One region of the Sinomonas sp. G460-2 genome, then DNA from elsewhere that is predicted to be linked to it. Evidence: predicted binding sites of a transcription regulator. Region 1 holds the regulator's gene; the other holds the start of a gene.
The links. Region 1 encodes Rex, which represses fermentation and respiration genes when NADH is low (regulators of the CRP and FNR family bind a similar motif). Its sites were predicted from a motif close to CTTGTGAANNNNTTCACAAG; they were not measured.
Positions count from the first base shown of each region.

Region 1 (8,520 bases):
GTCGCCGAGTTCACGCCCTTGCCCACGCCCGCGGAGCTCCTCGCCGAGCTGCCGCTCACGGCCGAGGCCGAGGCCACCGTGGCCCGCGGCCGCGACGAGGTCCGCGCCGTGCTTGACGGCGTCGACGACCGCCTGCTCGTCGTCGTCGGCCCGTGCTCGATCCACGATCCGGAAGCCGGGCTCGAGTACGCGCGCCGCCTCGCCGCCGTCGCCCGCGAGCACCGCGGCGACCTCCTCGTGGTGATGCGCACGTACTTCGAGAAGCCGCGCACCACGGTCGGGTGGAAGGGGCTCATCAACGACCCGCACCTCGACGGCACGCATGACATCGCCGCGGGCCTGCGCGCTGCGCGCGAGGTGCTGCTCGGCGTCCTCGGCCTCGGGCTGCCCACGGCCACGGAGTTCCTCGAGCCGATCTCGCCGCAGTACACGGCGGATGCGATCGCGTGGGGAGCCATCGGGGCCCGCACCGCGGAGAGCCAGATCCACCGTCAGCTGGTTTCGGGCCTCTCCATGCCGGTCGGCTTCAAGAACGGGACCGACGGCGGGCTCCAGGTCGCGATCGACGCGTGCGGTGCCGCGGCCGCGGCGCAGGCCTTCCTCGGCATTGACGACGACGGCCGCGCGGCGCTCGTCTCAACCTCCGGCAACGCCGACACTCACCTCGTGCTGCGCGGCGGCGCGTCCGGCCCGAATTACGACGCCGCGTCCGTCACCTCGACTTCCGCGACGCTCGCGGCGAAGGGCCTCAATCCGCGCCTCGTGGTGGATGCGAGCCACGCCAACAGCGGCAAGAACCATCACCGCCAGGCGGAGGTCGCGCTCGAGATCGGAGCCCAGATTGCGGCGGGCGGTGTGGCGGGTTCGGCGATCGCCGGGGTCATGCTCGAGAGCTTCCTCGTGGGCGGTGCCCAGCCCCTCGACGTCGCCGCCCACGCCGCTGGCCGGGATCAGCTCGTCTACGGGCAGTCGGTCACGGACGCGTGCATGGAATGGGACGTCACGGTTCAGGTGCTCGAGCAGCTCGCGGAGGCGGCACGTCTCCGCCGGTCCGTGCGGGGAATTGCGTCATGACAAGGGCAAATACCACTTTCACAACAGTCCCTCCAGCATCTAGAGTAGCTAGCACATGCACAGTGAGGGCACGCAACAGTCACGCCGTCGAGCGGGCCTCATGGGGATTGCGTCGACGGCGAGCAAGGAACTGAAGATGGCTGGTTCGGGGGAGTTCGCGAACACACGCTTCCTCACGGTCGCCGAGGTCGCGGAGATGATGCGCGTCTCGAAAATGACGGTGTACCGACTCGTGCACTCGGGCGACATGCCCGCCGTGCGTTTCGGGCGTTCCTACCGCGTGCCCGAGGCTGCTGTCGACGAGTACGTGCGCCGCGCCGCCGTCGATGGTCACAGCGAGACCGCCTGAGTCTCGCGGGCCGTGCCGGGTCGGTTTGTAGGACTTTCGGCCGGTCGGGCGCTCGCGTTGAGTGCTGTATCCTGTTCAGGAACGTTTTACGTCACGTCACCAGCAGTTGGTTGCAAGCGGCCCCCGAGGGAGCCCGGCCAGCGGCCCGGGGGCACCACTTACTGTTAGGAACTTCTGTGGGTTCGGTTATCAAGAAGCGCCGCAAGCGTATGGCCAAGAAGAAGCACCGCAAGCTGCTTCGCAAGACTCGTCACCAGCGCCGCAACAAGAAGTAGTCGGCGCCGCCTCTCATCGAGGCCGGTACACCGAGGCCCGTTCCCTGCACAGGGGAGCGGGCCTCGAGTCGTTTCGGGTACGCCAACTCGGATCGGCACCTGACAGCTAGCGGCGGAACCGCGTGTAGCTCCTCCACAGGCCGTAGACGGCGCCGCCCACGGTCGCGAGCTTCAGACCGAGCGTCGCAGCCCGCCGGCCCGCACGGAAATCGTAGATGGGCCAGTTGTGCGCGTTCGCGTGATGCCGCAGCCTCGCGTCCGGGTTGATCGCGACGGGGTGCCCCACGAGGCTCAGCAGCGGGATGTCGTTGTGCGAGTCCGAGTACGCCCAGCAGCGCCCGAGGTCGAGGCCCTCGCGCTCTGCGAGCTCCGCGACGGCGTGCGCCTTGGCCTTGCCGTGCAGGATCTCGCCCACGAGCCGTCCCGTGTACGCGCCGTCCTCGATCTCGCCGACGGTGCCGAGCGCCCCCGTGAGCCCGAGCCGCTCGGCGATCACGGACGCGACCTCTATCGGCGTCGCCGTGACGAGCCACACGCGGCGCCCCACGCGCAGGTGCTGCTCGGCGAGCGCCTTGGCGCCGGGCCAAATGCGCGACTCGATCATCTCGTCGTACACCTCGTAGCCCACGGTCGCGATGTCCTCGACGCGAATCCCTGCCGCGAGCGAGAGCGCGGAGGTCTTGACGGATTCAACGTCGTCCAGGCTCTCGCCGCGGACCAGGAACGTGAACTGCTTCCACGCGAAGCCCGCGGCCTCGCGGAGTGTGAACGCGCCGCGTTCGTACATCTTGCGGCCCACGTGGAACAGGCTTGCGCCGCGCATGAGCGTGTTGTCGACGTCGAAGAACGCGGCCTCGGTGGGCCGTGCCTGCGGGAGTGGTCGCGCCGGCACAGGCACGGTCTTCTCGGCAGGCATGATCCGAGTCTAGTCAATCCCGCACCATGGGCCGCGCTACCGTTGTTGCATGCGCACTCCCGAGATCGTCCTGGTCGCCCGGCGCGAGTGCCACCTCTGCGAGGCGGCCCGCGAAGTCGTGGCGCGTGTCGCCGCGGATGCCGGGCTTGAGTGGACTGAGCGCCTGACGGACGACGACGCCGACCTCGCCGCGCGCTTCGCCGAGGAGGTCCCGGTGGTGCTCGTCGACGGCGTGCAGCGCGATTTCTGGCGGATCGATGAGGCGCGCCTGCGCCGGACGGTCGCGGCGGCGGCGCGGGGCTGAGCCGTTTGGCGGAGCAGCAGTTTTGGGCGGCGCGGTGCGGCGGTTCTAGAGTGAGTCGGGCCGGAATGAGCCAGCGGTGCGCCAAGCGGCTGCCGCCGACGGGGAAGAGTGGTGCGCCGTGACGTCTCAAGCGAAGTCAGCCGACGATACCCCCGCGGTGCCGCCGGCCAAGCGGCTGCCGAGCGCCGTCGTCGCCCGTCTGACCATCTATCTCCGCGCGCTCAACGGCTTCGTCGCCGAGGCGGTCGAGCGGGTCTCCTCCGAGGAGCTCGCCGAGGCCTCCGGCGTGAGCTCGGCGACGCTTCGGAAGGACCTGTCGCAGCTGGGCTCCTACGGGACCCGCGGCGTGGGGTACGAGGTCGAGAACCTCCTGCAGCATCTCTCCGCGGCGCTCGGGCTCACGCGCGACTGGCGCGTCGCGATCGTCGGAGCGGGCAACCTGGGCCGCGCGCTCGCCCGGTACGGCGGCTTCGAGACGCGCGGCTTCGAGGTCGTGGCACTCCTCGACACGGACCCGCAGCTCATCGGCAACGAGGTCGGGTGGCTGCGCGTGACGGACGCGGCGAATCTCGAGGCGATCTTCCGGCGCACGCGCGCCAACATGGCCGTCCTCGCGCTCCCGGGGTCCGCGGCGCAGGCCGCGTGCGATCGCGTGGTCGCGGCCGGCGTGCGCAGCATCCTGAGCTTCGCGCCGACGATCCTGCAGGTGCCTTCGGGGGTGACCCTGCGCAAGGTGGACATGGCCACCGAACTGCAGATCCTCGCGTATCACGCGCAGCGTGGAGAGGCTGGCGGCCAGACTGGGGAAAACGCGCTCGGCGAACCTGCCGAGGGCGTGTAGGCGCTACCGCCGGTAGCCGGAGCGGACGGCCTTCGACATCGCGAAGAAGAAGTTCGACGTCGGGAGCCACGCGAGGATGATCGCCACGGCCTGCACGGCGGAGATCGCGAGACCCACGCCGTAGAGCGGGGTCATCGTCGCGTACGGGGTCGTCGCGAGGTAGCCGGGAGCAGAGACGAAGCCACGCACCGCGAGTCCGAGCGCTAGCCCGGACAGCGAGCCAAGCACGTTGAGCCCCACCAGAACGGTCAGGAGGATCCGGACCCAGTTGCGCCCGGTCCAGATGCCGAGTGCCAGGAGCACCTGAACCGCGAGGCCGATGAACCCGCCGACCCACGCGAACGGGACAATCATCTGCGTGAACTGCTGGGCGAAGCCCGGAGGGAGGGCCCGGCGCGACTGGATCGCGGACTGCGCGAGGACCGTGTTGACGTAGTCGCTCACGACGTTGAGAGTGAACGGCAACAGGACCAGCGGGACGACCGCCGCGGCCACGATGAGCCAGAACGAGACCTTGACGGTCGCCGGCCGGCGGACCGTTGCGGGCGGCGGGGTCATGCCGGGGAACGAGCCGCTCGGAAGCTGGCTCGGCCAGGGGCCGGAATAGCCGTCAGTCATGGTGCGTCCCTCTCAAACGGACTCGTGCCTGTGGGTGCTATCGGTGGTGCTGCGGCGGGGATTACTGCCCGTACGGGTTGCCGAACGTCCGCGGCGGCTCGGTGTAGGGGTTCGCGAAGGCGTTGTGCGCTGCGATGTACGCGGACACCGTCGGGCGGAAGAGCATGATGATCGTCACGATCGCGAGGGCGATGGTGATGAGCGCGAACAATCCGGAGCTCAAGACGCTCAGCACCGAGAGGCACAGGAAGACCGTTCCCAGGATCCGGGCCCAGCGGCGGCCGCGGCGCAGGAACGCGGCGCACAGCCCGAGGACGGCGGCGTTGACGAGGGCGCCGACAAACACGATCCACAGGACGGTCAGGATGATCTGGTGGAACTGTTCGTACGTGATGGCCGTCGAGCGGCTGCTCGTCTGCTCGGTGAACATGGCCCGCAGGTCGACCGCGCTGTTGATCGCGAGGCCGAAGATCGCGAGCACCGCCTCGACGGCCGCCGTCGCGATGAGGAGCCAGAAGGCCACGTTGACGCCCGACTGCTGGGCCGCGGCGCTAGGCACCGGCGCGCCGTAGCCGGAGCCGTACTGGGCCGGCTGGTTGTACTGGGCTGCTTGGCCGTACTGCGGAGCGTGCCCGTACTGGGGAGCCTGACCGTACTGGGGCTGCTGAGGCTGCTGGCCGTACTGCGGAGCCCGTCCGTACTGAGGCGGCTGGCCGTACTGGGGCTGCTGAGGCTGCTGGCCGTACTGCGGAGCCTGTCCGTACTGAGGCGGCTGAGGCTGCTGGCCGTACTGCGGTGCCTGCCCGTACTGCGGCGACTGAGACTGCCCTGGCTGAGGCTGCCCTGGCTGAGGCTGCCCCGACTGCGGCTCGTGGCCGGGCGCGTACTGGCCGTACCGGGGCGCCGGGCGCGAACCTTCCGGCTCATGTGGCGCAGGCGTCTGCGGCTCGTCGGGCTGTTGGGGCGTGCTCATCTGGCTTCCTCCGGTCGGCTCCGCGGAGCGGACCTGGATGTCCCGTCCCCGCCATTCCTCACCCTACCGGCACAGACCTCGCAAACGCTGGGAACTTTCGTCCCCATTTCTCGATCCACAAAGCGCGTGTTTCGGCGCGACACGCCGTGCTCAGAGCGATGGGGAAAGAACAAGCGGACCGGAGCACGCAGCCCCGTCATAAACGTGCGGCGCCGGCCCGGGAATCCCGGACCGACGCCGCAGCGGGGCAGAGCAGGCTCAGGCCTGGGGAGCCGTGAACGCGAGGTCGAGCGTGATGACGACCTTGTCGCTCACCAGAACGCCGCCGGTCTCGAGCACGGCGTTCCACGTGAGGCCGAACTCCTTGCGGGAGATCGTCGTCTCGCCCGAGAGGCCGGCGCGGGTCGTGCCGAACGGGTCCACGGCCACGCCGCCGAACTCGGTCTCGATGGTCACCTGCTGGGTGACGCCCTTGATGGTGAGGTCGCCCGTGACGTCGTAGGACTCGCCGTTGTGCTCAATCGCGGTCGAGACGAACGTCATCTCCGGGAACTCCTCGACGTCGAAGAAGTCGGCGCCCTTGACGTGGCCGTCGCGGTTGACATCGCCCGAGTCGAACGAGGCAGTCTTGACGGACGCGTTGACCTTGGTCTCCGCGAGGCTGTGGCCCACGTTGACGCTGCCAGCCGCCTCGGTGAAGCGGCCGCGGACCTTGCTGATGCCCGCGTGGCGGACGGTGAACGCGATGTCGCTGTGGGCGATGTCGAGGGTCCAGAGGCCAGTGGTGATACCGGAAGGAACGGTCATGTCAATCTCCTTGAGGGTGGCGTGCTAGAGCTTTTGGGTTGGAGACTCAGATGATTGAAGTGTCAACCAACATGTCCATGCTATCCATGCAAATGCATCTTCCGCCACCCCCTGTGGTGGAATTCACAGGGAACTCTCGGGATCGGCCTGTAGTTCTACTGACCGTAGAATGATGAAGCGGAGGCCACGTTCCTTCCCGTCCGGACGATTTCGCCGCGGCCTCCCACATTTGAGAAACTGGATGCCATGCCTTCTTCCACCGTCCATCTGCTGCGTCACGGCGAGGTGCATAACCCGACCGGCGTGCTGTACGGCCGGCTCCCGGAGTTCCACCTCTCCGAGCGCGGCCGGCAGATGGCGGCGTGCGTCGCCGAGCACTTCGCGCAGCAGGCGCACGACGGCGGCCGGATCGTCCTGCTCGCGGCCTCGCCTCTCACGCGGGCCCAGGAGACCGCGGCCCCGACAGCCGCCGCCCTCGGGCTCGAGATCGCGACCGAGGCGCGCATCATCGAGGCGGAGAACCACTTCGAAGGCCTCCACGTGAGCCCGCGCGAACTCGCGAGGCCCCGCCACTGGCCCTACCTCGTCAACCCCTTCCGGCCGTCGTGGGGCGAGCCCTACGAGGCCCAGGCGGCCCGCGTCCTGGCCGCGGTCGCCGATGCGGCGCGCACCGCCGTCGAACGCGGGGGAGACGGTGCGGAGGCCATCCTCGTGGCGCACCAGCTGCCCATCTGGACGGCCCGCCTCAAGTCGGAGGGCCGCGCCCTGTGGCACGACCCGCGCAAGCGCGAGTGCACGCTCGCCTCGCTCACAAGCCTCACCGTCGATTCCGCGACCGGTGCCGTCATCTCCGTCCGTTACACCGAGCCCGCCGCCGCCCTGCTCCCGGGTGCCGCGACGACCCCGGGGGCCTGAATGGCGGACGCAGCACATCCCACGCGTCGCGGCGTCCTGGCCCTCGCCGCCCTCGCGCTTCCCGCGGCCGCACTCACCGCCGTGGGCCTCTCGGCGTGCGCGGCGAGCGATCCGCTCGCCTCCCAGGCCCGCGCCGGCGACAACAAGAACTACGTGGCCGGCGACGGCTCCGTGACCGAATACGCGAAGGATTCGCGCAAGCCGCCCGTCTCGTTCAAGGGCACGCTCTACGACGGCACGTCCGTGGACTCGGCGTCCTTCGCGGGCCACGTCACGGTGCTCAACTTCTGGTTCGCCGCGTGCGCACCGTGCCGCGTCGAGGCGCCGTCCCTCAAGCAGCTCCACGACGAATACTCGCCGAAGGGTGTGGTGTTCTACGGCGTGAACCTGCGCGACGAGAAGGGCACCGCGGACGCCTTCGAGCAGAACTTCGGCATCACGTACCCGAGCTTCAACGACCAGGACGGCCGCGTGCTCCTCGCGGTCTCCGGCATGGTCCCGCCGGGCGCCGTCCCCACGACCCTCGTGCTCGACAAGCAGGGCCGCGTCTCCGCACGGGTCCTCGGCGAGCTCGACAAGAGCACACTCAAGGCCCTCATCGACACGGCGGCGGCCGAGTAGCGTGGGCGCGAACACCTTCAGCGACGCCGTCCTCAACGGTTCCCTCCTGCTCGCGGTGCCCGTGTGCCTCCTGGCCGGGCTCGTCTCGTTCCTCTCGCCGTGCGTCCTTCCGCTCGTCCCGGGCTACCTCGGCTACGTCACGGGCCTCACGGGCGTGGACCTCGAGAAGCAGAAGCGCGGCCGCATGGTCGCCGGAATCGCGCTGTTCGTGCTCGGCTTCACGGTGGTTTTCGTCTCAACCGGCGCTGTGTTCGGCCAGCTCGGCTCGTGGCTCGCCACCTCCCAGGTGTGGCTCACGCGCGTGCTGGGCATCGTCGTCGTCCTCATGGGCATCGTGTTCATGGGCGGGCTTGGGATCTTCCAGCGCGAGGCGCGCGTCCACGCGAAGCCGCGCGCGGGCCTGTGGGGGGCGCCCGTCCTCGGGATCACGTTCGGACTCGGCTGGGTCCCGTGCATCGGCCCGACCCTCGCCTCGGTCCAGCTGCTCGCGTTCACGGACGGTCCGACCGCCTACAAGGGCGCCTTCTTGACGTTCGTGTACTGCGTCGGCCTGGGGGTGCCGTTCCTCCTCATCGCCCTCGCGTTCCGCCGCGGCATGGGCGCGCTGAAATTCTTCAAGAAGCACCGCAGGGCACTGCAGGTCTTCGGCGGCGGCATGCTGATCCTCATCGGCGTGCTGATCGTCTCGGGCGTGTGGAGCCATTGGATTTCGCAGCTGCAGCTGTGGATCGGAACCGTGAGGCCGCCCATCTGATGAGCCTGAAGACCCAGAACCCGAAGCCCAAGAAGCCGCGCAACGCCCAGCGCGACGATGTCGCATTGCCCGT
Region 1 is NZ_JBKZWT010000126.1:440-8,959, reverse strand. Features, by position in the region: gene ACLN58_RS12665 (3-deoxy-7-phosphoheptulonate synthase) at 1-1,074, shown strand, start outside; gene ACLN58_RS12660 (helix-turn-helix domain-containing protein) at 1,211-1,423, shown strand; gene ACLN58_RS12655 (30S ribosomal protein bS22) at 1,600-1,698, shown strand; gene ACLN58_RS12650 (HAD family hydrolase) at 1,805-2,614, opposite strand; gene ACLN58_RS12645 (glutaredoxin family protein) at 2,664-2,918, shown strand; gene ACLN58_RS12640 (redox-sensing transcriptional repressor Rex) at 3,037-3,759, shown strand; gene ACLN58_RS12635 (hypothetical protein) at 3,763-4,377, opposite strand; gene ACLN58_RS12630 (hypothetical protein) at 4,439-5,350, opposite strand; gene ACLN58_RS12625 (YceI family protein) at 5,609-6,157, opposite strand; gene ACLN58_RS12620 (histidine phosphatase family protein) at 6,404-7,072, shown strand; gene ACLN58_RS12615 (TlpA family protein disulfide reductase) at 7,073-7,693, shown strand; gene ACLN58_RS12610 (cytochrome c biogenesis CcdA family protein) at 7,695-8,447, shown strand; partial or broken gene ACLN58_RS12605 (cytochrome c biogenesis protein ResB) at 8,447-8,520, shown strand, end outside.

Region 2 (4,089 bases), on a different contig from region 1:
CGAGGCGAGGGCCGCGGCCCTCACGCGGGATGCGGAGCTCCGGTCGGAGCTCGACGCAGGCCTCGGCTCCGTCGCGGAGGAGCACGCCGCAGTCTCTCGCGAGCGCGCCGATTACGTGGCGGGCGTCGACGGCGGCCTCGTTCAGGTTTACGAGAAGACGCTCGCGCGGCGCGGTGTCGGAGCGGCGCGGCTCTTCCACGGCGTGTCCGAGGGCTCGGGCATGACGCTGAGCCCTGGCGACCTTGCGACGATCCGTTCCGCCGCCGAGGACGAGATCGTGTTCTGCCCCGATTCGGGCTGCATCCTGGTTCGCTCGCCCGAGTGGAACTGACGGCGCCCCGCGGCCCTCAGCCCTCGAGGACGAGCGCGAGCGAGTGCGGCCTGCGGGCCGTGCCCCCGGTCAGCTCGGCGTTCCAGTGCTCGCTCGCGGCGGCGAGCAGAGCCGTGGGCGTGGCCGGCGCCTTGCCCCTCCGGGTGAGCAGGTGCCGCACAAACTCGCCCCGATGGTGCTTCGCGAAGTGGCTCACCACCGTCCGCTTGCCGTTCCGCTCGGTCAGGACCTCGACGGTCACGGTGCGCTCGGCGGGCGGCGCGTAGGCCGCGGCGTACGTGCTCGAGCGGCAATCGACCACGAGACCCTCGGACGCGCGCTCGGCGAGGGCGTCTCGAAGGAGGGGCTTCCAGTACGAGGCGAGTCGCCCGAGCCCGGGCAGAGCCGTCGACATCGAGAGCCGGTAGGCGGGCACGGTGTCCGCGAAGCCGACCGCGCCCCACAGCGCCGAGACGACGACGATCCACTCGTCCGCCTTCCGTCGCTGCGTCGGCGTGAGCGATGCATAGCCGAGCGCCTCGTACAGGACCCCCGAGTACACGCGGTGCGCGGGCGCCGCCGGTTCGGTGTGGAGCCGCCGGTTCCGGTCGACGTCGTCCGCGAGGGAGGCACCCACGCCAAGCGCTTCGAGCGCGTCGTGGCGCCCGCTCACCTCTGCGAGGCGCTCCATGACCTCGCGGCGCGCCCCCGCAAGGCCGGGGAAGCTCAAGGCGGCGAGGTCGACGGCGGCGCCGCGGCCGGCGGGAGTCTTGCCCTCGGAGGGCGGGAGCAGGATGAGCACCACGGAATCCTATCCGCCCGGATAGGCCCCGCCGCCCCGGTACACTGGGAGGCGGATGGGACAGCCAGACGGCCGCGCGCCACGCAAGTGGCTCGAGGAACGTCCGGGCTCCGCAGAGCAGGGTGGTGGGTAACGCCCACTCGGGGCAACCCGCAGGACAGTGCCACAGAAAACAGACCGCCGCCGCGCATCGCGCCGTGAGGCACGGCGCGGCGGTAAGGGTGAAACGGTGGTGTAAGAGACCACCAGCTCCCCGGGTGACCGGGGAGGCTCGGTAAACCCCACTCGGAGCAAGGCCAGACAGGGCGCGATTGAGGGCTGCTCGCCCGAGTGCCCGGGTAGGCCGCTGGAGGGTGCCGGCAACGGCGCCCCGAGATGGATGGCCGTCGCTTCCTCGCTGGCAACAGCGGGGGAGAACAGAACCCGGCGTATCGGTTGTCCCATCCCCTCCGGGGACCCACTGAGGCCTCTCAGAGCGGGCCGCGAACCGAGAGTCTGTGAGTGACTTCACAGCGCTCGCCCGCCGCCGGGCCCACCCCCGCCCGTAGAATTGGGGGTGAACGTGGATGTTCAGGAGCCGGCTCTGCGATCGCAGAACCGGCTTTTTTCGCGCCCTGCGCTGGCACCCGGCGCGCGGACAGCGCACGACGGCGTGCGCGACACTGCAGAGAAAGGCACCTGTGTGAGCATGACGGATACCGCCCTCGCTACGTGGATCGGCCGGGAGGCCGCGGCGGAAGAGATGATTCCGCTGATTGGGCGCCTCTACCGCGAGAACAACGTCGTGACCTCGGTCCACGGCCGCAGCCTTATCAACCAGTCCGTGGTCGGCCTCCTCAAGGCCCACCGCTGGGCCCGACAGATCGACAGCGAGGAGCTCGACCTCGAGGAGACCCTCCCCATCCTGCGGGCCCTCGTCTCCCTCGAGCTCGGTGCCGCGTCGATCGACCTCGCCCGCCTCAACGAGAAGTTCCGCGCGGAGGGGGCAGACCGCACGCTCGAGGATTTCCTGCGCGGCGAGCTCTCCGGTCTCGTGGGCCAGCGCGGGGCGGATCCGCGCCCCAGCACGGACGTGGTGCTCTACGGCTTCGGCAGGATTGGCCGTCTCGTGGCCCGCATCCTCATCGAGCACGCGGGCGGCGGCCACGGCCTGCGCCTCCGCGCGATCGTGGTGCGCAAGGGCTCGGACAGGGACCTCGTCAAGCGGGCGAGCCTCTTGCGCCGAGACTCGGTCCACGGCCCGTTCGAGGGGACCATCACGGTGGACGAGGTCAACAACACGATCCTCGCCAACGGCACGCTCATCCAGGTCATCTACTCGGACAACCCCGCGACCGTCGACTACACCCAGTACGGGATCCGGGACGCAATCGTCGTGGACAACACCGGCCGGTGGCGCGACGAGGCGGGCCTCTCGCAGCACCTCGAGAGCAGGGGGGTCTCGCGCGTCCTGCTCACCGCGCCCGGCAAGGGGGGCCTGCCCAACATCGTCCACGGCATCAACCACGGCGACATCACCGCCGAGGACCGCATCGTCACCGCCGCCTCGTGCACGACCAACGCCATCACGCCCGTGCTCAAGGCGATCAACGACAAGTACGGCGTGGTCCACGGGCACGTCGAGACGGTCCACTCGTTCACGAACGACCAGAACCTCACCGACAACTTCCACAAGGGCGATCGCCGCGGCCGCTCTGCCGCGCTCAACATGGTCCTGACCGAGACCGGCGCCGCGAAGGCCGTCGCCAAGGCCCTTCCCGAGTTGGCGGGCAAGCTCACCGGCAACGCGATCCGCGTCCCCACCCCGGACGTCTCGATGGCCATCCTCAACCTGAACCTCGAGCGCGAGGCCCCGAAGGACGAGGTCAACGCCTACCTGCGCGACATGTCGCTGCACTCGGATCTGCGCAAGCAGATCGACTACATCGCCTCGCCGGAGGTCGTCTCGACCGACTTTGTCGGCTCGCGCCGCGCAGGCATCGTGGACGGTCTCGCCACGATCAGCACGGCCCGGAACCTGGTCCTCTACGTCTGGTATGACAACGAGTTCGGCTACAGCTGCCAGGTGGTCCGCGTGCTTGAGGAGATGGCGGGGGTCAACGCGCCGTTCTTCCCGGCTCGGTCGGAGGCGCCGTCCCGGGCCCAGTCCGAGGCTCTTGTGGGGGCCGATGACCTTTTGGCAACAATCGGTGAGGTCACTGGATAACCCCAGACTCGCGGAGCAAGATGCAAGCTATGGAAGCGACTGAGCACGAGAGCACCCTCGAACACGCACTCGACGTGGCCAAGGCGAACGCCAAACAGGCGCGGCTCCTCCTGGACCATGCGAGGGCCAAGCTCGAGGCCGGCGAGGTGACCCCCTCGCGGGTCTCGCAGCTCGAGGACCTGCTGCGCATCGCCGAGGAGGATCTCCTCCGGGTGACCAAGGAACAGTAACAAGCCCAACCGACAGCGAAGGGCGCCGCACTGGGTGCGGCGCCCTTCGTCGTGGTGATGGGGTTGGTCAGTGACCGAACGGGTCGGGGTCGACTCCCGGCATCCAGGTCAGGCCCGGGACGCCCCAGCCGTGCTGCTTGGCGGCCTTCTTCGCCTTGCGGGCGTAGCGCTCGGGCAGCTTGTCGACGTAGAGCTTGCCGTCGAGGTGGTCGTACTCGTGCTGCATGACGCGCGCGAACCAGCCGGTCGCGACGAAGTCGATGCGGGAGCCGTCTCCGTCGAAGCCCTCGACGCGGGCCCAATCGGCGCGCCTGAGCGGGTAGCTCTCGCCGGGGAAGGAGAGGCAGCCCTCTTCGTCCTCCTCGGGGTCGGGGGCCGTGCCCGGGACCTTCGAGAGCGTGAGGCGCGGGTTCACGAGGGCGCCCCGGGGAGGCACGTCGTCGTCGTTCTCGAACTTGTACACGAAGATGCGCAGGCCCACGCCGATCTGCGGGGCAGCGAGCCCCACGCCGTTCGCGGCGTCATTCGTCTCGTGCATGTC
Region 2 is NZ_JBKZWT010000017.1:17,499-21,587, reverse strand. Features, by position in the region: gene ACLN58_RS03785 (zinc ribbon domain-containing protein) at 1-331, shown strand, start outside; gene ACLN58_RS03780 (YaaA family protein) at 348-1,112, opposite strand; RNA gene rnpB (RNase P RNA component class A) at 1,169-1,559, shown strand; gene ACLN58_RS03770 (glyceraldehyde-3-phosphate dehydrogenase) at 1,801-3,318, shown strand; gene ACLN58_RS03765 (hypothetical protein) at 3,348-3,548, shown strand; gene def (peptide deformylase) at 3,616-4,089, opposite strand, start outside.
Region 2: a site for Rex is predicted at 1,607-1,626, ahead of ACLN58_RS03770 (glyceraldehyde-3-phosphate dehydrogenase). Genes of this name have one in related genera too.